DNA from 3 places in the Burkholderia sp. APQ4-4ca genome. Region 3 is predicted to be linked to each of the others. Evidence: riboswitches for the same ligand, from Rfam matches in the RefSeq annotation. Region 3 holds a riboswitch; each other region holds the start of a gene.
The links. Region 3 has a riboswitch for cobalamin ahead of cobW (cobalamin biosynthesis protein CobW). Riboswitches for the same ligand answer to the same signal wherever they lie in the genome.
Positions count from the first base shown of each region.

Region 1: another riboswitch for cobalamin. It lies ahead of AC3IFE_RS04065 (CbtB domain-containing protein); the one in region 3 lies ahead of cobW (cobalamin biosynthesis protein CobW).
Region 2: another riboswitch for cobalamin. It lies ahead of AC3IFE_RS07540 (TonB-dependent receptor domain-containing protein); the one in region 3 lies ahead of cobW (cobalamin biosynthesis protein CobW).

Region 1 is NZ_JBYQCG010000063.1:3,670-10,994, forward strand. It holds gene AC3IFE_RS04050 (2OG-Fe(II) oxygenase) at 1-255, opposite strand, end outside; gene AC3IFE_RS04055 (inorganic phosphate transporter) at 581-2,173, opposite strand; gene AC3IFE_RS04060 (histidine phosphatase family protein) at 2,340-2,930, opposite strand; cobalamin riboswitch at 2,980-3,118, shown strand; gene AC3IFE_RS04065 (CbtB domain-containing protein) at 3,152-3,361, shown strand; gene AC3IFE_RS04070 (CbtA family protein) at 3,375-4,097, shown strand; gene AC3IFE_RS04075 (LysR family transcriptional regulator) at 4,120-5,028, opposite strand; gene metE (5-methyltetrahydropteroyltriglutamate--homocysteine S-methyltransferase) at 5,155-7,325, shown strand, end outside.
Region 2 is NZ_JBYQCG010000072.1:329,630-336,954, forward strand. It holds gene AC3IFE_RS07530 (alpha/beta hydrolase) at 1-660, opposite strand, end outside; gene AC3IFE_RS07535 (TetR/AcrR family transcriptional regulator) at 683-1,234, opposite strand; gene AC3IFE_RS07540 (TonB-dependent receptor domain-containing protein) at 1,362-3,290, opposite strand; cobalamin riboswitch at 3,508-3,700, opposite strand; gene AC3IFE_RS07545 (threo-3-hydroxy-L-aspartate ammonia-lyase) at 3,932-4,906, opposite strand; gene AC3IFE_RS07550 (helix-turn-helix transcriptional regulator) at 4,959-5,597, opposite strand; gene AC3IFE_RS07555 (YbaK/prolyl-tRNA synthetase associated domain-containing protein) at 5,594-6,115, opposite strand; gene AC3IFE_RS07560 (isocitrate lyase) at 6,519-7,325, shown strand, end outside.
Region 3 is NZ_JBYQCG010000059.1:188,097-195,421, reverse strand. It holds gene AC3IFE_RS02675 (magnesium chelatase ATPase subunit I) at 1-1,060, opposite strand, end outside; gene cobN (cobaltochelatase subunit CobN) at 1,057-4,866, opposite strand; gene cobW (cobalamin biosynthesis protein CobW) at 4,873-5,961, opposite strand; cobalamin riboswitch at 6,290-6,553, opposite strand; gene AC3IFE_RS02660 (EAL domain-containing protein) at 6,636-7,325, opposite strand, start outside.

The DNA of each region.
Region 1 (7,325 bases), on a different contig from region 3:
TGGCAGCGGATACGCGAAATACTTGTACTCGCCGCGGCCAAAGCCGTGCCGCGCCATCACGACACGTGAACGATAGAGCGCATCGCGCGGATAGAGCGACGCGAGCGCATCGCACTCGCTTGCCGACATCAGGCCCGGCACGTGGGCGCATCCATAGCGATCGAGGTCGGTGTCGACACTCGGCCAGTCGAGGGAGTCGACGCGTTGCGCGATGTCCAGCGGTTCGACGGCAGGGTGCAGATCGGCAATGTTCACGGCGTACCTCGGGGCATCGGCGGTGTGGCGCCGTGCGGTCGCGCACGGTCGAATCCACGATGAAAGTTGATGAACCCAGTCTAGCGGCGTCCGGGCGCCGGCACGCTCCAGATCTTGCGCTTTAATTCCGGCCAGGAAACGGGGGAACGTTGAAGCGCGGCATCGACACACTGAATGTGCCGAGGGCCGGAGCGGAGAGGGAAGCGGAGAAGCGGAGAAGCGGAGAAGCGGAGAAGCGGAGAAGCGGAGAAGCGGAGAAGCGCCAAGCCCAACCTACCGCGGCGGCGGGTAGCCGGCTATCGCCTGCCACCCGCCGCGTCCATGATCAGGCCAGCGACCGGAACAGCCAGTAAAGCCCTCCCGCGAGCGCGATCGACGCCGGCAGCGTCAGCACCCATGCGAGAACGAGGCTGCGCACCGTGCTCCATTGCAGCCCGGAGCCGTTCGCCGCCATCGTGCCCGCGACACCCGACGACAGCACGTGAGTCGTCGACACGGGCAGCCCGTACATGTCGGCGGCGCCGATCGTCAGCATCGCGACCAGTTCGGCCGATGCGCCCTGTCCGTACGTCAGATGCTGCTTGCCGATTTTTTCGCCCACGGTCACGACGATCCGCTTCCAGCCGACCATCGTGCCGAGACCCAGCGCGATCGCGACGGCGACCTTCACCCACGTCGGAATGAACTTCGTCGCGTGGTCGAGCTGTTTGCGATAGTTGTCGATCGCGAGCTTGTCGTCGGCGGCGAACGCGGGCTGGCCCGACTTCTCCATCAGACGAATGGCCTCGGACACCAGATACATCGTGTTGCGCACGTTGTCGACGTCGCGCTGCGGCACGGCCGCCATCGAGCCCGACGCGCCGACGGCGGTCGCGAGCGACGTGGACAACTGCGCGACGGCCGGCAGCACGGCGGGCGTCAGTGCACGGTGCTGCACGTAGTGTTCGACATCGGCGCGCGGGTTCGCGGACGGCGCGACGCCGTTCGTGTACTTGCCGAACGTCGCAGCCGCCTGGCTCGCGACCGCGACGAAGGTCTGCGATTCGGCGGGCGTGACGGCCTTGTTCAGCGCATACGCGGTGGGCACCGTGCCGATCAGGATCAACATGATGAGGCCCATCCCTTTCTGCCCGTCGTTCGACCCGTGTGCGAACGACACGCCGGTGCAGGTGAGGATCAGCAGGCAGCGAATCCAGAACGGCGGCGGCTGGTCCTTCGGCGGTTCCTTGTACAGCTCGGGAATTCGCACGACGGCCTTCAGCACGAGCAGCAGCAGCGACGCACACAGGAAGCCGACGATCGGCGAGAACAGCAGCGACTTGCCGACGCCGAGCGCCTGACCCCAGTCGACGCCGCTCGTGCCGGATGGCCCGTGCATCAGCTGGTTCATCAGCCCGACGCCGATGATCGACCCGATCAGCGTATGCGAGCTCGACGACGGCAACCCGAAATACCAGGTCGCGAGGTTCCAGACGATCGCGGCGATCAGCAGCGCGAACACCATCGCGAAGCCCGAGCCGCTGCCGACCTGCAGGATCAGCTCGACCGGCAGCAACTGCAGGATGCCGAACGCGACGGCACCGCTCGAGACCATCACGCCGAGGAAGTTCCACATGCCCGACCAGATCACCGCGACGTTCGGCGTCAGCGAGTGCGTATAGATCACGGTCGCGACCGCATTCGCGGTGTCGTGGAAGCCGTTGACGAATTCGAAGCCGAGCGCGATCAGCAGCGCGGCGCCGAGCAGCAGGTACGGGAACAGCGTCCCTTCGCGGACCGGCGCCAGATCGTCGACCAGGTGCGTGGCGATATAGACAGCGCCGAGCACGAGCACCAGCACGAACGCGGCATAGCCGATCTGCCGGGTGCGTGCGACGGAGCCCGGATTGTTCGGGGCGGATGAAGCAGGTTGATTCATGACGGCATCTCGTGAGGGAACCGCGTCCGATCCTAGCTGCGGCTAGCAGTCAGTTTGATGACAGTCGGGACGACGAACGGCGTGTCTTACAGGGATGTAAGGCGAGCGGCTGCCTGCGAAGCGCGGGGCTCGCATCGTCGGCTCACATAGTGAACACGACAGCGGTTTACGCGCGGGTATTGCGCACGTCGTCGGCCGTCGCGGCCAACGTCCAGCCGCCCGGCGACGCGACGAACGTCGTGCGCGACAGCGGCGCGACGTCGAGACGCGCGGCCGCTTCGAGGCTCATCCGCCGCACATGCGCGATGGCCGCGCGGACGATCGGCGCATGCGTGATCGCGACGACGTCGCGATCACGCGGCAATCCGTCCAACCATGTGCCGACCCGATGCGCGGCGGCGTCGAACGATTCGCCGCGATGCGGCGACGCGGACGGCGTGCCGATCCACACGGCCAGTTCGTCGGGCACGTCGCGCGCGAGATCGTGCAGCCGTTTGCCGCGCCAGTTGCCGTAGTCGATGTCGCGCAGCGCGGCGTCGATGTCGGCGTGCAGCCCGAGCGCCTCGGCGGTCTGCGTTGCGCAGCGTGCCGGGCTGCACAGCACGCGCGAGCCGGCAACGCCCGTCCACCGGCCGCGCAGCGCGGCGGCTTCGGCGAGGCCGTGCGCGTCGAGCGGGTCATCGTCGGGAAACGTGCCGGTGCGCATCGCGCGGGTCGATGCGTGTGCGATCAGGCAGAGCGAGGCAGGCATGGTCATGTCGGTGTCGGATGATCCGGAGCGGGGCGCGCCGACCCGTGTGTCATCGCTTCAATACGCGAACGTTCGCGCGTACAATTCGCCCGATACGAAGCGTGGAAGCCGGTGCAATTCCGGCGCGGTCGCGCCACTGTAACCGGGGAATCGACGATCCCGGAAGCCAGACCTGCCTTCGTACCCATCCATCATTTGTCGGGGCGCGATTCCCCTGAGGTGCATCCATGAGCGAAGCAGTGCTGAAGCCGGCGGTCGTGCCGGCACCCATCCCCGTCCGCGAGCTGTTGCCCTGGGCCGTGTTCGTCGGCCTGATCCTGCTGCTCGCCCTGTATTTCGTCGGGGCGGAACAGGGCGCGACGTCGCTCGTGCCGGGCATGGTCGTACACGAATTCGTCCACGACGGCCGCCATCTGCTCGGCTTTCCCTGCCACTGACGCGGAGCCTACGATGGTCGGAAAGCTGCTCATGCGCGGGATGCTCGCAGGCATCGCCGCAGGCCTCCTCACGTTCGGTTTCGCCAGGATCGTCGGCGAACCGCAAGTCGATCAGGCGATCTCCCTCGAAGAAAAAAACGCCGCCGCGCAAGGCGAGGCGCCGGAACCCGAGCTGGTCAGCCGCCACACGCAGGCCGGCCTCGGGCTGCTGACGGGCGTCGTGACCTACGGCGCGGCATTCGGCGGGCTGTTCTCGCTGGTCTTCGCGTATGCGTACGGGCGCGGCAGCCGCCTGCCGGCACGGCCGCTGGCCGCGTGGCTCGCGCTGGCGGCGTTCGTCGCGCTCGTGATCGTGCCGAACCTCAAGTACCCGGCCAATCCGCCGTCGGTCGGCGACCCCGACACGATCGGCTATCGCACGGGTCTGTTCTTCCTGATGATCGCGATTTCGGTTGCGACGATGGTGTTCTCGGTCGGTGTGCGCCGCCATCTGCTGGCGAAGCTCGGCCAGTGGAACGCGTCGATCGTCGCCGGGCTCGTGTTCGTCGCGATCATCGCGGCCGTGCAGATCGGGCTGCCGTCGGTCAGCGAGCTGCCGGCCGATTTCCCGGCGGCCTTGCTGTGGAAGTTTCGCGTCGCGGCCATCGGCATGCAGGTGATCATGTGGACGACGATCGGCCTGCTGTTCGGCGCATGGGTCGAGCGCGCCGAACGCGCCGGCATGCGCGCCGCCTGACGCGCGGGGCAACCGGGCGCGCCTAGCGCAGCATGCGCGGCGCGCTCCACGTCGATTCGCGCGCCAGCGCGACGAACGCGGCCAGATAGTCGATCGCTGCGTCCGCTTCGCGGATGCCGAGGAAGATCTGCTTCGCGATGCCCTGCTTGCCGAGCTTGACCGGCACGACGGGCATCCGGTCCGCGTACTCGTCGGCGAGCCATCGCGGCAGCGCGGCCACCCCGCGCCCGCTCGCCACCATCTGCAGCATGATGTCGGTCGTCTCGATCGACTTGTGCCGCCTCGGCACGATGCCGGCTGGCGTCAGGAACTGGTTGTAGATGTCGAGCCGATCGGTTTCGACCGGGTACGTGATCAGGATCTCGTCGGTCAGTTGCTCGGGCGTCACGTAGTCGGCATTCGCGAACCGGTGCGAATCCGCGACCACCAGCACCTGTTCGTAGTCGAACACGGGATCGAAGCGCAGCCCCGGCTTGTTCAGCGGATCGGGCGTGACGAGCACGTCGATGTCGTAACCGAACAGCGCGCCGATGCCGCCGAACTGGAAGCGCTGCTTCACGTCCACGTCGACGTCGGGCCAGCGCGACAGGTACGGCGATACGACCTTCAGCAGCCACTGGTAACACGGGTGGCACTCCATCCCGATGCGCAGCGTGCCGCGCTCGCCCTTCGCGTACTGCTTCATCCGCTCCTCGGCGAGCTCGAATTGCGGCAACAGCCGGTTCGCCAGCTTCAGCAGATACTGCCCGCCCTGCGTGAGCCGCAGGCCGCGGCCTTCGCGGTCCCAGATCGGCGTGCCGAGCTGCTGCTCGATTTTCCTGACGGTATGGCTGAGTGCCGATTGCGTGAGGTGCAGCGCATGGGCCGCCGCGGTCAGCGAGCCCTGGCGCTCGACTTCACGTATGACGACGAGGTGGAATCGTTCCAGCATGGATCGTGTGCATCCGAGGGTGCATGAAAAATGTTAATGGATTAATGAAATAATGCCATTTTATTTCATGGTTTGAAATCCCTATGATGGCTGCCGGATCGACACTTTCTTCTGGACGGCAGCTTCATGGTCACGACACACAATCTCGGTTTTCCGCGCATCGGCGCGAAGCGCGAACTCAAGTTCGGTCTCGAACGCTACTGGAAGGGCGAATCGTCGCGCGACGAACTGAAGGCGCTCGGCGCCGAGCTGCGCCGGCGCCACTGGCACGAGCAGCGCGATCTCGATCTCGCGCCGATCGGCGACTTCGCGTTCTACGACCAGGTGCTCGACATGAGCTTCACGCTCGGCAACCTGCCGAAGCGCGTGCAGGACTTCCACGGCGATGCGCTCGACAACACTTTCCGCGTCGCACGCGGCCGTTCGGCGCAGTCGGCGGAGGAGCATGCGGCATGCTGCGGCGGGGTCGCCGCCGGTGAAATGACGAAGTGGTTCGACACGAACTACCACTACATCGTGCCGGAGTTCCATGCGGACACGAATTTCTCGCTGGATCCGTCGCGTCTGCTCCAGCAACTCGCCGAAGCGAACGCGCAGGGCGTGCGTGCGAAACCGGTGATTCTCGGCCCCGTCACGTACCTGTGGCTCGGCAAGGCGAAGGACGCTTCCGATCGCCTCGCGCTGCTGCCGAAGCTGCTGCCGGTGTACGGCGCGCTGCTCGACACGCTGACCGCGCAGGGCGTCGAATGGGTACAGATCGACGAGCCGATCCTCGTGACCGAACTCGACGCCGAATGGCGCGACGCATTTCGCACCGCGTATGCGGCACTGGAAACGCGCCGCATCAAGCTGCTGCTCGCCACGTACTTCGGCCAGCTTCAGGACAACCTGACGCTCGCGGCGTCGCTGCCGGTCGACGGCCTGCATGTCGACGCGATCAACGCACGCGACGAAGTCGACGCGCTGGTGCGCGAACTGCCGCCGGAGTGCGTGCTGTCGGTGGGCGCGATCAACGGCCGCAACATCTGGAAGACCGACCTGACCACCGCGCTCGACTGGCTCGAGCCGCTCGCGAAGCAGCTGGGCGACCGCCTGTGGCTTGCGCCGTCGTGCTCGCTGCTGCACGTGCCGGTCGATCTCGCGAGCGAGGAGGCGCTCGATGCGGAAATCCGCTCGTGGCTCGCGTTCGCGCTGCAGAAGCTCGACGAGTTGAAGGTGCTTGCGACCGCATTGAACGAAGGCCGCGACAAGGTGGCCGATGCGCTCGCCGCGAATACCGCCGCGATCGAGTCGCGCCGCCGCTCGCCGCGCGTGAACAACCCGGCGGTGAAGGCTGCGGTCGCGCGCATCGACGCGCCGCTCGGCAACCGCGCGAGCCCCTATGCGCAGCGTGCGTCGAAGCAGTCGACGCGCCTGAACCTGCCGGCGTTCCCGACGACGACGATCGGCTCGTTCCCGCAGACCGCCGAAATCCGCCAGGCGCGCAGCCGGTTCAAGGCCGGCGCGCTGGACGAAGCAGGCTATCGCGCGGCGATGCGGGCCGAGATCGAACGCAGCGTGCGCGAACAGGAATCGCTCGAACTCGACGTGCTCGTGCATGGCGAAGCCGAGCGCAACGACATGGTCGAATACTTCGGCGAACAGCTCGACGGCTATGCGTTCAGCCAGTTCGGCTGGGTGCAGTCGTACGGTTCGCGCTGCGTGAAGCCGCCGATCCTGTTCGGCGACATCAGCCGCCCGAAGGCGATGACGGTCGAATGGATCGCTTATGCGCAGTCGCTGACGGACAAGCCGATGAAGGGCATGCTGACCGGCCCCGTGACGATCCTGAACTGGTCGTTCGTGCGCGACGACCAGCCGCGCTCGGTATCGTGCTACCAGTTGGCGCTCGCGATCCGCGACGAAGTGCTCGATCTCGAGAAGGCCGGCGTGCGCGTGATCCAGATCGACGAAGCGGCGCTGCGCGAAGGGTTGCCGCTGCGCCGCGCGCAATGGAGCGACTATCTGACGTGGGCGGTCGAGTCGTTCCGCATCGCCGCGAACGGCGTGCAGGACGATACGCAGATCCACACGCACATGTGCTATTCGGAGTTCAACGACATCCTCGCGTCGATCGCCGACATGGACGCGGACGTGATCACGATCGAGACGTCGCGCTCGGACATGGAGTTGCTCGACGCGTTCGATACCTTCAAGTATCCGAACGAAATCGGGCCGGGCGTGTACGACATCCATTCGCCGAACATCCCGACGCAGGATCACATCGTCGGGCTGATGAAGAAGGCGGCCGAGCGGAT
Region 2 (7,325 bases), on a different contig from region 3:
CTCGAAGCTGTCGCCGGATTCGGTCAAGTCGGCTTCCGGCGACAGCAGCACGAGCGCGGCCGGCAGCGGCAGGCCCTCGTCGCGGGCGCGCAGCACCATCGCCGCGGCGAGATTGCCGCCGGCCGAACGGCCGCCGATGACGACGTTTTCCGGTGCGTGATGTGCCAGCACGTAGGCATAGGCCGCGATGCAGTCGTCGAGCGCGGCCGGGTACGGATGTTCGGGCGGCATCCGGTAGTCGACGCCGTAGCAGCGGATGCCGAGCCGGTCGGCCTGCATTTGCGCGCCGGCGCGGCACGCGGCGCCGCCGCCCACGATCAGCCCGCCGCCGTGCAGGTCGATGATTGCGCATGCGCCGGAAGCCGCGGCTTCCGGCGTCGCGACATGCACGTTGGCAGCGCCGACGCGGATCGTCTCGACGCGCGAACGCAAAGCGCCGGCGAGCTGCGCGACCGCGGCCGCGTAATGCGCGTCGGCGCCGGCTTTCACGTGCATCCACGCGTCGATGTCGTCCGGGGCCGGCATCACGTGCAACGCGTTCAGCGGCACGCCGTCGTCGCCGGTCAGGCGTTGCAGCGCGGCGCGCGCTTCGTCGCTGATCGAGGTGGGGAAGGGCACGACACGGCTCGGCAGCACGACGCCGTCGGGTTTGTCTTTCATCGCTTGGGCTCCGTTCGGGGCGTCATGCGGGCGAAGGCCAGTGGCGCAGCATCGCGTCGAGCGCATCGAGGCTGCGCGACCACGACGCGTCGGCATCCGGCGCGCTGTGCGAGAAGCCGCCGGCGCTTTCGAGCGTCACGTAGCCCATGAAGAAGCCGCCGAGCAGGCGGATCGCATGCACGTGCTCGGCATCCGGCAGCGCGTAGCCGCGCAGTACCGCCGACGTCATCCTGACGAGCTGCCCGCCCGCGCTCGCGGCGGCGCGCTCGGCGCTCACCAGATGACGGGCGGCGGCGAAGCGGCCCGGATGCGCCCGTGCGTAGTCGCGATAGACGTTCGCGAGCGCCGCCAGCGCGTCCTTGCCGGTGCGGCCGACCAGCGCGGCGGTGGCGCGCTCGGCCAGCTCCTGCAGCGCGAACAGCGCGATGCGGCTCTTGAGATCGTCGAAGCTCGGGATATGGGAATACAGGCTTGCCAGCTTCACGTCGAAATGCCGCGCGAGCGCAGCGCCGGTAAGCTGCTCGAAGCCGGTTTCATCGGCGAGCTGCGCGCCGGCTTCGACGAGTTTGTCCACGGTAATGCCGGCACGCGCCATGACGAATGCTATGAAGATTAGTTAAAAACCTAATTCTATTAGCTTTCATCGCGATGTCAATTTCGCGCGCGTGCCGGGTGGCGCGTTGCGCCGATGCGTGGCGCCGTCAGAACGTATAACTGACCTTGCCGAACGCGGTGCGCCCGAGCGTGTTGTAGCCGTACGCGGTCATGTACTGGCGACCGAACAGGTTCGACAGCGACGCCGACACCGTCAGGTGCGAATTGATCCGGTACGACGCGCGCAGGCTCACCGTCAGGTACGACGCCAGATACTGCCGGTTGGCCGGATCGTCGAACGTCGAGCCGCCGTACAGCAGCGACGCGCCCGTGCTCAGCGCGTGCAGCTTCAGTTCGTCCCACGTGTGATCGACGTTCAGGCTGACCGTCTGGCGCGGCCGGCGGCTGAGCCACGTCTGGTTCGTTTCGTCCTGCGGATTCAGGATGCCGACCGCGACGCTGACCGGCGTCGAGCGGCCGATCGTTCCCTTGTACGACAGGTCGATGCCGCGAATGTGCGAACGGCCGATGTTCATCGGCGAGAACGTCGCCGGGTTGTATGCGATCAGGTTGTTGACGCGCGTGTCGTAGATCGCCGCGGTGAACGTGCCGTACGCCGTGTTCGCATCGAGCGCGGCCTCGACCGACGTGCTGCGTTCCGGGCTGAGGTTCGGATTGCCGTAGCCCGGGTAGTACAGGTCGTTGAAGGTCGGCAGGCGGAACGCATTGCCGTACGACATGCGCGCCGTATAGACCGGCGTGATCGCCCACGACAGCGCGGCATTGCCGGTGTTCACCGCTTGCCCGGCGATGATCTCGTGTCGGCCGGCGACGAACATCGTCACGCGGCCGAGCGTCGCCGACTGATGCAGCGAGAACGCGGAATCGTTGCGCGTCGGCACGCCGCCGGGAATGTCGACCGGCAGGAATGCCTGCTCGCGCGTGAAGTCGTACGCGAGCTTCGATTCGCCCGACAGCGGCAGGCCGAACAGGTGAAACCCGTGCTCCTGATGGGTCAGCGATGTCGACGTGCTGATCCGCTGCGAATTGATCTGGTCGGTCGCGAGGGCGGGGTTGTCGGCGTAGATGAACTGGCGGTCGTTCGCATAGCCGAACGACTGGTCGAACTGCGTATCGGGCGTGATGTCGAGATGGAACGCGACGCCGGTCGTCAGCTGGTGATCGAGTTCGCGATTGACGTAGCCGCTGTTGTCGTAGGACAGATCGGAGCGGTGGTACAGCGCGAACGTCGAGATCGACCAGTTGTCGCGCGCGTAGCCGAGCCGCGCGTCCAGATCCTGCGCGTGATACGGATTGCGGCCGTCTTCGTGGCCGTAGAAGAACGGCCGCGTCGCATCGATGCCGGTCGTGTTGTAGTCGTGCAGCCCGAGCGAATAAGTGAGCCCGCCGAGCGCGGCCAGCGGCCCGGTCGACGGCACCGTGCCCGACGTGCGGAACTGCGTGTCGAACGTCTTGTTCGAGCCGCCGCCGAACGACACGGTGGTCCGGTTCGGCTGGCTGGCGGCGCGGCGCGTGAAGAGTTGCACGACGCCGCCCATCGCGTTGTTGCCGAACGACGCGGCGGCCGGGCCGGAGATCACCTCGACGCGCTCGAACGCTTCGGTCGGCAGGTCCGCCCACGGCGCGATGCCGGTGGTCGGCGAGCCGATCCGGATGCCGTCGATGAACACGGCGACCTGGCTCGCCGACGAACCGCGGATGCTGACCGACGCGGACGAGCCCGGCCCGCCGTTCTGCGTGACGGTCACGCCCGGCAGCGTCGCGAGCGCCTGCGTGATGCTCGGGTCGGCGGGTGACAGCCGGTCGAGATCCTCGCGCGTGAGCACCTGCGTCGACGCGTAACGGCGGTCGAACGATTCGGGCAGGTGCCGCGTGTCGGTCACGCTGATCGTCGGCAGGTCGGCGCCTTCCGCAGGCCCGGCGGGCTGCGCGAGCGTCGTGTCGCCGGCGGCATGGGCGAGCGGGGAAAGCAGCGCGGTGGCGGCGGACGTGGCGAGCAGGTGACGAACGTTCATGAGGCGGCGGAACAAAGTGTGTGACGTGTACGGCGATCGCGGGCGGAGAGCGGGCAGGTTGGGGGTGCCGACGGCGCGTCGGTGCGACGCTTCCGGTCGGGAAGCGGATTCGGGAACGATGGACATCTGATGGATCCTGAGGTCGGGTCGTCCATGCAACGGGCGACCGCCGGGGGCGGTGCCAGGCGCATCGGGACACCCCGCCCGGTGCGGCTGCGTGGACCTCGGGTCGATGGCAGGTCTCCTGGCTCGCGGGTCGTCATCCGTGCAGGCCTTCCCGGTTTCCCAGTGGCATGCGGTGGCACGGATTCGCCGCTCACAGTTGCGGGGGCAGCCGCAGATTCGGGGCGTTGCCCCTGCTGCGTTCCCTTTTGATCCCGTCTCCGGGAACCATCAGCGCGCAAGGGTAATGGCGTGCGCTCGGGCACGTCAATCGTCCGGCCGCGCGCGGATGCGAAAAAACGTCATTGCCCGGCGGCGGCTTTCCAAATCCTTTCGTTCGAGGTGGGCGGGCAGCGTTTCATGTCCGAGGAAACGGCCGGATTCACACGCATGCCGCCGCGCCGGAACTAGCCGCCGTCGTTCCGTCGCTCTTAGGGCCAACGGCGGGCGCGTGCCGTTATCGATGCGCGCCGCGTCGCTCAGGCCGGCGCCGACACCAGCGCGCAGAAGTTCTCGAGATCGACGTTGCCGCCGCTGATCACCACGCCGACGCGCTTGCCCTGCAGCGCATCCTTCATCCGGCGCACGGCGGCGAACGACAGGCAGCCGGTCGGCTCGACGACGATTTTCATGCGCGTGGCGAAGAAGCGCATGCAGTCGACGAGTTCCGCGTCCGTCGCGGTGAGGATGTCGTCGACGTCGCGGCGCAGGATCGGGAACGTCAGGTTGCCGAGGTGCTGCGTCTGCGCGCCGTCGGCGATCGTGCGCGGCGTGTCGATATGTACGATCGTGCCGGACCGGAACGATTGCTGCGCATCGTTGCCGGCTTCGGGCTCGACGCCGTACAGCTTCGCATGCGGCGACAGCGCACGCGTGGCGAGCGCGGTGCCCGACAGCAGCCCGCCGCCGCCGAGCGGCGTGAACACCGCGTCGAGCGGGCCGACTTCGTCGAACAGTTCCTTGGCCGCGGTGCCCTGGCCGGCGATCACGTCCGGGTGGTCGTAGGGCGGCACCAGCGTGAGTCCGTGCTTCTCCGCGAGATCGTGCCCGATCTGCTCGCGATCCTCGGTGTAGCGGTCGTAGGTCACGACGTTGCCGCCGTAGCCGCGCGTCGCGGCCATCTTCGCGGCCGGCGCGTCCTGCGGCATCACGATCGTCGCGGGAATGCCGAGGATGCGTGCCGACAGCGCGATTGCCTGCGCATGGTTGCCCGACGAGAACGCGACGACGCCGTGGCGTCGCTGTTGCGCGTTGAAGCGCGACAGCGCGTTGAACGCGCCGCGGAACTTGAAGGCGCCCATGCGCTGCAGGTTCTCGCACTTGAAGAACACCTGCGCGCCGAGCGCGTCGTCGATCGTCCGCGACGTCATCACCGGCGTGCGGTGCGCGTGGCCTTCGAGCCGGGCCGCGGCGGCGGCGACGTCGTCGTACGTGGGGAGAGCGGAAGCGTTCATGGTTGCTCGAGGATGGAAAAAGTCGGTCGACGGGAATGCGGGGCGCGCCGCGTCACTTCGCGTCGTTGTAGACGGTGGCGCGCGACACGCCGAGATGCTGCGACACGATCTCCATCGCGCGGCGCACCTCGAGGAAGCCGTCGGCCTTCAGCGTCTGCATCAGCTCGCGGCGCTGGTCGGTCTTCAGCTCGCGCGGCGTCGTCGCGAGGCGCGTCGCGAAGGTGTCGATGCGTTGCCGGATCGCATCCGCGCCGGCCGGGTCGAGCGTTTCGACGACGGCTTCGCCGTCCGTGCGGCAGAACTGGTTCAGCATGCCCTGGAAGCCGCGGAACAGCGTGACGTCGGCATTCATGCACAGCGCGGCCACATAGCGCCCGGTCGAATCCTTGATGCCGATCGACGTGCTTTTCGCGGTGCGGCCGTCGGCGAAGCGGTTCGGGTAGTTCGCGAGCACCTGCGGGAAATCGTCGTCGGCGATGCGGGCGAGGCCGAGCTCGGTCGCGGGATCGCCCACCGCGCGCCCCGACAGGTTGTTGTGGATTGCGAGGATCGCGTGCTCCGGCGTGCGCAGGTCGTGCACGACGACCTCGGTGAACGGCGCGAACATCTCGCCGAGCCCTTCGGCGATGCGCTGCACCTGTTCGATCAGCGATGCCTGCTCCGACAGCAGCGGTTTGCGGTTTGTACTCATGCGGGGTCCTGGGGGGCTTGTGGGTCCGTCGTTTCCGGCCGCGTGATGTCGGCCAGCAGCGGGCGTGCGATCCGGACGTAGTCGGCCGCGTCGAGCACGACCGAGCGATCGAGGCGGCCCGCGTTGAACGCGATTTCGGCGTTGCGCTCGACCAGCGCGGGATCGACGACGAGCGTCACGTTCGTATCGAACACGAACGGCGGCACCGCGCCCATCACGCAGCGCGTGACGGCGGCCGCGACGTCGGGCGACGCGAGCGTCGCCTTGCGCCGGCCGACCGCATCGGCGACCTTGCGGAAGTCGATTTTCAGATGGCCGGGGATCACCGCGAGCGCGGCGGGGTCGCCGCCACCCTTGAACGTGCAGAGCATCGCCTTCGCGCCCTGTTCGGGGCGGGTGCCGCGCAGCGCGGCGATCGCGTCGGATTTGCCTTCCGCCGGATGCTCGAGCACGCGAAAACGCGCGCCGGACGTCGTCAGCAGTTCGCACAGCGTGTCGAAAACGGGAGAGTCGTTCATGTCGCTCCGGGCAGGCGGGCCGATGCGTCGAGGCGTCGGGTCAAAGAATCGTCCAAGTATAGACGTTTTGTCATTGGTATGACAAAGAGCGCCGGACGTCGTGGCGTCAGTGTGCTCGAATCGCGCCGATTCTTCAGCAGCCGAAAGGCCGTTTCATATGGCGGGATTCAGGCCGGATTCCCGCCGCCGCGTTTTACCGCCGCTTGAAACCGTGTTTTGCATCGCAAAAACGACCAGCTATCTCATTGAAAAATAACGGAAATTTATATCTTATGTCTTATATAAGACTTGGCCGAAAGCGCGCCGGACAGGATTACTATTAAGTCCATGCAGTTCGCTTCGTCACACGCGGCGGGCACGCTGAACCCTTTACTCAAATGCGCTTCGTTCCCAGGAGATAGACATGTCCCAATATCAAGACGACATCAAGGCAGTGGCTGGCTTGAAGGAAAACCACGGCAGCGCGTGGAATGCCATCAGCCCCGAGTATGCGGCCCGCATGCGTGCCCAGAACAAGTTCAAGACCGGCCTGGACATCGCGAAGTACACCGCGAAGATCATGCGCGCCGACATGGCCGCGTACGATGCCGATCCGTCCAAGTACACGCAGTCGCTGGGTTGCTGGCACGGCTTCATCGGCCAGCAGAAGATGATCTCCATCAAGAAGCACTTCAACAGCACCGAACGCCGCTACCTGTACCTGTCCGGCTGGATGGTCGCCGCGCTGCGCTCGGAATTCGGCCCGCTGCCGGACCAGTCGATGCACGAGAAGACCTCGGTCAGCGCGCTGATCCGCGAGCTGTACACGTTCCTGCGCCAGGCCGACGCCCGTGAGCTGGGCGGCCTGTTCCGCGAGCTCGATGCCGCGAAGGACCCGGCCGCGAAGGCCGCGATCCAGCAAAAGATCGACAACCACGTCACGCACGTCGTGCCGATCATCGCGGACATCGATGCCGGCTTCGGCAACGCGGAAGCAACCTACCTGCTGGCCAAGCAGTTCATCGAAGCGGGCGCGTGCTGCATCCAGATCGAAAACCAGGTGTCGGACGAGAAGCAGTGCGGCCACCAGGACGGCAAGGTCACGGTGCCGCACGAGGATTTCCTCGCGAAGATCCGTGCGATCCGCTACGCGTTCCTGGAGCTGGGCGTGGACGACGGCATCATCGTCGCGCGTACCGATTCGCTGGGCGCGGGCCTGACCAAGCAGATC
Region 3 (7,325 bases):
CCACGCTTTTCACGTCGCGCAGCCCGGCCGGTTCGGGCGGCAGGTAGCCCCAGTCGCCTTGCGATGCGGACGCGTCGGCCGCTTTGTCGTCGGTGTCGCCTTGTCGCTTGTCAGGCTGCCGGGGTGTATCCGGCCGCACACGATCGTCGCGCTCACCATCGTGCTGCGGCGACTGCTGCGACGGCGGCGGCCCCGCATGGCGCCGATGCCGAAGCACGGCTTCGGCCACGCGCGCCACATGCGACACCGTCACCGCGTCGGCCCGCTCCAGCGCGGCCAGCGCCCGCGCGGCACGCAGCATCACGAGATCGGCGCGCAATCCGTCGACGGCCGCGTCGATGCACAGCGCGCTGACGCGCGCGTGGACCGCATCGTCGAAATCCAGCGTCGGCAGTCGCGCGCGCGCCGCATGAATCCGCTCCGCGAGCTCCCGCTGGGCAGCCGCGTGACGCGCGCGAAACGCGTCCGGATCGAGATCGAACGCAAGACGCGCCTTCACGATCCGTTCGCGCTGCGCGGCGTCGAAGCAATTCTCCAGCTCGACCATCAGCCCGAAGCGGTCGAGCAGTTGCGGACGCAACTCGCCCTCCTCGGGATTCATCGTGCCGACCAGCACGAAGCGCGCGTCGTGCGCATGCGACACGCCATCGCGCTCGACGATGTTCACGCCGCTCGCGGCGACGTCGAGCAGCGTATCGACGAGCCCGTCGGCGAGCAGGTTTACTTCGTCGACGTACAGCACGCCGAGATGCGCCCTCGCGAGCAGGCCGGGCCGGAACCGCACGCCGTTTTCGGCCAGCGCATGCGCGAGATCGAGCGTGCCCGTCACCTGCTCGTCGCTCGCCGACAGCGGCAGCGTGACGAACTGCCCTTCCGGCAACAGCTCCGCGAGGCCGCGCGCGGCGGTCGATTTCGCGGTGCCGCGCGGGCCGCTGACGAGCACGCCGCCGAGCGACGGGTCGATCGCGGCAAGCAGCAGCGCCTGCTGCAACGCGTCCTGCGCGACGAGGGCCGCAAACGGAAAAACCGCGCGGGCGCGGTGCGTCGTCGGATCGGTCATCGCCGTTCTCCTTCCTGACGTTGTTCGCTGGCGAGCCAGATCGCTTCGATCCGCTCGCGATAGTGGCCCGGCTGCTGCCACAGCCCGCGCTGCATCGCTTCGACGAAGCGTTCGCAGATGCCGTGCAGCGCCTTCGGGTTGTGCCGTTCGAGGAACGCGCGGGTGGCGTCGTCGAACAGGTACGCGTCGGCGACGAGCGCGTACTGGTGATCGGACAGCACACGGGCGGTCGCGTCATAGCCGTACAGATAGTCGACGGTCGCGGCGAGTTCGGCCGCGCCCTTGTAGCCGTGACGCTTCACGCCGTCGAGCCATTTCGGGTTGACGACGCGCGAGCGGATCACGCGCGCGATTTCCTCGGGCAGCGTGCGCATCTTCGGCGCGACCGGGTTCGCATGGTCGCCGTGATAGATGCTCGGCTGCTGCCCCGACAGGTGCCGCACGGCCGCCGTCATTCCACCCTGGAACTGGTAGTAGTCGTTCGAATCGAGGATGTCGTGCTCGCGGCTGTCCTGGTTCTGCACGACGACGTCGATCGTCGCCAGCCGCTCGCCGAACACGTCGGGCGCCGCGTCGCCCGCGCTGTTCTGCGCGTACGCATGGCCACCCCATTGACGGTAGGCATCCGCGAGATCGGCGTCGGTCTGCCAACGGCGCTGGTCGATCAGGTCCTGCAGGCCCGCGCCGTAACTGCCCGGGCGTGCGCCGAACACGCGCCAGCCGGCGCGGCGCCGTGCTTCATCGGGCGCCACGCCCTGCGCGACCCACTTCTCCCGTTCGCGCTCGATGCGCGCGCGGATCGGGTTCAGTGCCTCGGGCTCGTCGAGCGCGGCGACCGCCTGCACGGCCGCATCGAACAGGTGCATCAGGTTCGGGAATGCATCGCGGAAGAAACCCGACACGCGCAGCGTCACGTCGATGCGCGGCCGGTCGAAGATCTCGATCGGCAGGATCTCGAAGTCGGTCACGCGATGGCTGCCGTGCGCCCATTTCGGCCGCACGCCGAGCAGCGCGAACGCCTGCGCGATGTCGTCGCCGCCCGTGCGCATCGTGGCCGTCCCCCACACCGACAAGCCGATCGCGCGCGGATAGTCGCCGTGATCCTGCAGATGGCGCTCGATCAGTTGCTGCGCGGATTTCAGGCCGAGCGACCAGGCGGCCTGCGTCGGCACCGCACGCGTATCGACCGAGTAGAAATTGCGGCCGGTGGGCAGCACGTCGGGACGGCCGCGCGACGGCGAGCCGCTCGGCCCCGGCGGCACGAAACGGCCGTCGAGCCCGCGCAGCAACTGGCGCATTTCCTCGCCGCCGCACGCGTCGAGCGCGGGCAACAGCGTCGAACGCACGCGTTCGATCACCGCGAGCGTATGCGGCCATTCGCCGGGCGGCGGCATGTCGATGCCTGAATCTTCCGAAGCGGCCCCGCACACGGCGTTCAGCCAATGCTGCGCAAGCCGTTCGAGCCGCTCGCGCGTATCGCCCGCATGACGCCACGGCGACGCGTCGAGCGTGTGCAGCACGGCCGGCCGCGGCCCCGTCCACGGGGCGGCCCAGTCGGCCGAAAGCGGGTCGAAATCGTCGCCGAGCGCGAGATCGCGCGCGAGCGCGCCGATCAGCCCGGCCCGTTCGCCCTTGCCGTCGCCAACCGGGAAGCGTGCGAGCGCGAGCAGCGTGTCGCGCCGCTGGCGCTCGACCGGCGACGCGCCAAACACGTGCAATCCGTCGCGAATCTGCGCTTCCTTCAATTCGCACAGCCACGCATCGACGCGCGTGAGCAGCGCATCCTCGTCGCCCGCATCGCGCGGCGGCGACACGCTCAGTTCGTCATGCAGACGATGCTCGGCGATCGTCGCGAGGATCGTCTTGCGCAGCAGCTTCGCGCGCCGCGCATCGACCATCAGCGCTTCGTAGTACTCGTCGACCTGCCGTTCGAGATCCTGCAGCGGGCCGTAGTTTTCCGCGCGCGTGAGCGGCGGCATCAGGTGATCGACGATCACGGCCTGCGCGCGGCGCTTCGCCTGGCTGCCCTCGCCCGGATCGTTGACGATGAACGGATACAGGTGCGGCAGCGGCCCGAGCGTCAGGTCGGGCCAGCACGCGTCGGACAGCGCGACGCTTTTGCCCGGCAGCCACTCGAGATTGCCGTGCTTGCCGAGATGGATGACCGCGTCGACGCGATACGCATCGCGCAGCCAGAAATAGAACGCGAGATACGCGTGCGGCGGCACGAGGTCGGCATCGTGGTAGCTCGCATAGTCGTTGTCGTCGCGTGAGCGCGACGGCTGGATGCCGACGAACACGTTGCCCGCGCGCCAGCCGGCGATCGTGAAGCGCTGTTGCCGCAGCGTCGGGTCGGCTTCGGGCGGCCCCCAGCGTTCGTTCAGCGCGTCGCGCACGGCCGCCGGCAGCCGCGCGAAACGCGCGACGTAGTCGGCCAGCGCGTAACTCTGAAACGCGGGACGCAGCGTGCGCACGGCGGGATCGTTGGTCACGCCTTCGGTGAGTTGGGCAATCAGTGCGTCGCCGTCGGGCGGCAGGTCGGCCACCGTATAGCCCGCATCGCGCAGCGCCGCGAGCACGCGCAGCGCGGAGGCCGGCGTGTCGAGCCCGACGCCGTTGCCGATCCGCCCTTCGCTTTGCGGATAGTTCGCGAGAATCAGCGCGATGCGCTTGTCGGCGTTATCCAGCGTACGCAGCCGGCACCAGCCGCGCGCGAGCGCCGCGACGAACGCGATCCGCTCCGCGTCCGGCTGGTAGCGCACGACGTCGACTTCGGTGTGCGGGCAACGATACGCGAGCCCCTTGAAGCTCACCGCGCGCGTGACGATGCGCCCGTCGACTTCGGGCAGCGCGACGTGCATCGCGATGTCGCGTGCATGCAGGCCCTGGTTGTCGGCCACCCATGCGTCGCGGTTGCCGCCGGACAGGATCACCTGCAGCACCGGCGCGTCGCCGGCCAGCACGTCGTGCTCGGGGCTGTCGATCGCGCCGGCCGCGAACGCGGTGGTGTTCAGCACGAGCGCGACGCCGTGCGTATCGCACAGCTGCGTGATGACCTCGCGGCTCACCGCGTCCTTCAGCGACGTCACCGCGATCGGCAACGGATTCAATCCTTCGTCGACGAGCGCATCGGCCAGCGCCTCGAACACGGCCGTGTTCGCGGCCTGCCAGTGCGCGCGATAAAACAGGATCGCGACGACCGGCGCGTCGGGCGTCCAGCGCGGCCGCCAGTCGTCGACGCTCGCGCGGTCACGCGCCGGGTGATACAGCGCGGCGGCCGGCAGCGGGCGCGGCGGTTCGGGTGCTTCACCGAACCCGAGCGTGTGAAACGCGATGCTGCGCAACAGCGCATCGGCGTTGTGCACGCCGCCTTCGCGCAGGTAGCGCCACCACAGCCGGCACAGCTCGGCCTCGACCGTGCTCTTCGCGACGAGGTTCGGATCCTCCTGCAGGTCGCCCGAGAACATCGCGAGCTGCTGCCCGCGCTTCGACGCGAGCGACACGGCCTGCTCGATCCCGTACGGCCAGTACGCTTCGCCGCCGAGATGATCGATCACGACCGTCTTCGCGTGGCGCAGCACGTCGTCGACGTAGAAATCGACCGACGCCGGCTGCCGCAGGAACGTGACGTTCGCGAGCCGCACGCTCGGGAACCCGGCCGGCAAGTGCGGCACGACGCTCGCGAGCAGCGACAGCGTCGTGTCGGCCGAACTCAGGATCACGATGTCGGCCGGCTGCTGGTCGATCCGGACGACGCCTTGCGTATCGTCGACGAAGCCGCCCGGCGTGGTGCGCAACAGATGCATCGTGCGTTACGCCTGTTGCGGCTCGGCCGCGCACGCGGCGTCGAACGCGCGTTGCAGCGCGGCCGCGTCGAGATCCTCGCCGATCAGCACGAAGCGGCTCGCGCGCGTTTCGCCGTCCTGCCAGCGGCGGTCGAAATAGCTGTCGAAACGGCGGCCGACGCCCTGGATCACGAGTCGCATCGGCGCGCCGGGCAGCGCGGCGAAGCCTTTCGCGCGATAGATCGTGTGCGTTTCGACCACCCGCTGCAACGCGGCGATCGTCGCTTCGCGCGTGCCGGCGTCGCCCGACACCACGACCGAATCGAAATCGTCGTGATGGTGGTCGTGATCGCCGTCGTCGGCCGAGCCGTGATGGTCGTGACGCAGGTGGATCGTCTCCTCCGACGCCGATTCGAGGCCGAGCAGCATCGCGAGATCGAGCTCGCCGCGCGTCGCGCGCACGATCTTCACCTGCGGCGGGATTTCCTCGCGGATCGCGGTTTCGATCTGCGAGAATTCGGCGTCGCCGACGAGGTCGGCCTTGTTCACGATCACGAGATCGGCCGACGACAGTTGATCGGCGAACAGTTCGTGCAGCGGCGATTCGTGGTCGAGGTTCGGATCGGCGCGACGCTGCGCGTCGACGGCCTGCGGGTTTTCCGCGAACTGGCCGCTCGCGGCGGCCGGCCCGTCGACGACGGTCACGACCGCGTCGACCGTGAAGCTGTTGCGGATCGTCGGCCAGTTGAACGCCTGCACGAGCGGCTTCGGCAGCGCGAGGCCCGACGTTTCGATCAGCACGTGATCGATGTCCGCGCGGCGCTCGACGAGCGCTTCCATCACCGGATAGAACTCCTCCTGCACGGTGCAGCACAGGCAGCCGTTCGCGAGTTCGTACAACTGGCCCGAGGCCTCGCCCTGGGCGCCGTCGGCATCGTCGCAGCCGATGCCGCAGCCCTTGAGGATTTCGCCGTCGATGCCGAGCTCGCCGAATTCGTTGACGATCACCGCGATGCGGCGGCCTTCGGCGTGCTGCAGGATGTGCCGCATCAGCGTCGTCTTGCCGCTGCCGAGAAAGCCCGTGACGATCGTGACGGGCAGCTTGCGTAGGGTCATGGTAGGTCCGGTGTCGAAGAGGGAATCAGGACGGGATCGTCGCGTCGGGGGCGGCGCGGCCATTCACGGGGCGGTACGCGGGAAGGTCGCCGCGCAGTCCGGCCGGACAGCCGCGGGACGGGCGGAACAATGGATCGGGCATGGTGCTTCCTTGCGAACGGTCGACATCGTGAATGCCAACACGGCTGCCGCCTGCCTCGCCCGCGTCGCCTGCCGTTCGCCGCGCCGGTCGCGCACGTGCGTGCGGCGGCAGATGGGCGGAGCAAGCATCGAACACCGGGCGTCGGGCCGGCTGCGGCCGTGGACGATGCGCCGCCTCCCCGCGGCGCTGAACCCCAACGTTTAGGCCGGTATCCGGGCTGACGAACACGCCGCTTCGCCTTCCCGGATGCGCGGCATCCAGTGGCGGTCGTCCGCATGCGCGGGGCATGCGGCGAAGCGGCGCTGCGTGGCGCTTGCGCGCGACGCGTTCGCTTACCGTTGCGGGGGCAGCACAGGTTGGCTCGACTGCGGTGCAGGCAGGCTCCCTGTTTCCCGTTTAACTGCACGCGCCGGAGCGGCGCGCGCGAGCACCAAAACGCGTGCGAGTGTAGGCGGCGGGGCCGGGAGCGTCAAGGCGAGCCGTGCGGGAGTCCATGCGAGCGCGGGTCGCGGCCGGGTTTTCGGTCCGATGCTCAGCCCGTTCGCAGCGATTGCGCCGTGATCGCGCCTTGCAGCGCTTCGACCGTATCGGGGCGCCCGAAATACCAGCCCTGCGCACAGACCGACTGCCCCGGCATGTCGAGCATGTGCGCCTGCTCACGGGTCTCGACGCCCTCGAAGACGACGCCGACCCCGAGCCGGCGGGCAATCGCCAGGATCTCCGGAATGATCGAGGTGCCGTCGTGCTGCGGCGTGGCCGGCAGCAGCGAACGGTCGACCTTGATGTAGTCGATCGGAAGATGCTGCAGCAGGCTCAGGCTGGAGTAGCCCGTGCCGAAATCGTCCATGTAGACGGGATGCCCGAGGTCGCGCAATTGCCGAAGCGCCGGCACAATTTCCGGCAGTTCCACGGTCGACCGTTCGGTCAGCTCGAAACCGACATGCTTGCGCGGCAATCCGGCCGGCCAGCAGTTGTCCAGCGTCGCCATCAGGCTGCCGTCCCGCAACTCGGGCGCGCTGATGTTGACGGTCACGCGAAAGTCCGGCGCGTTGTCGAACAGCGCACGCATCTCCCGCAGGACCGTGCGCACGACGAAGGCCGTGACGTCGACGATCATTCCGGCGCGTTCCGCCTCGGCAATGAACACGTCGGGTGCGGCCGGCCCGTCGATCCAGCGGATCAGCGCTTCGGCGGAGACGATCCGTGACGACGCGCCCAGCGC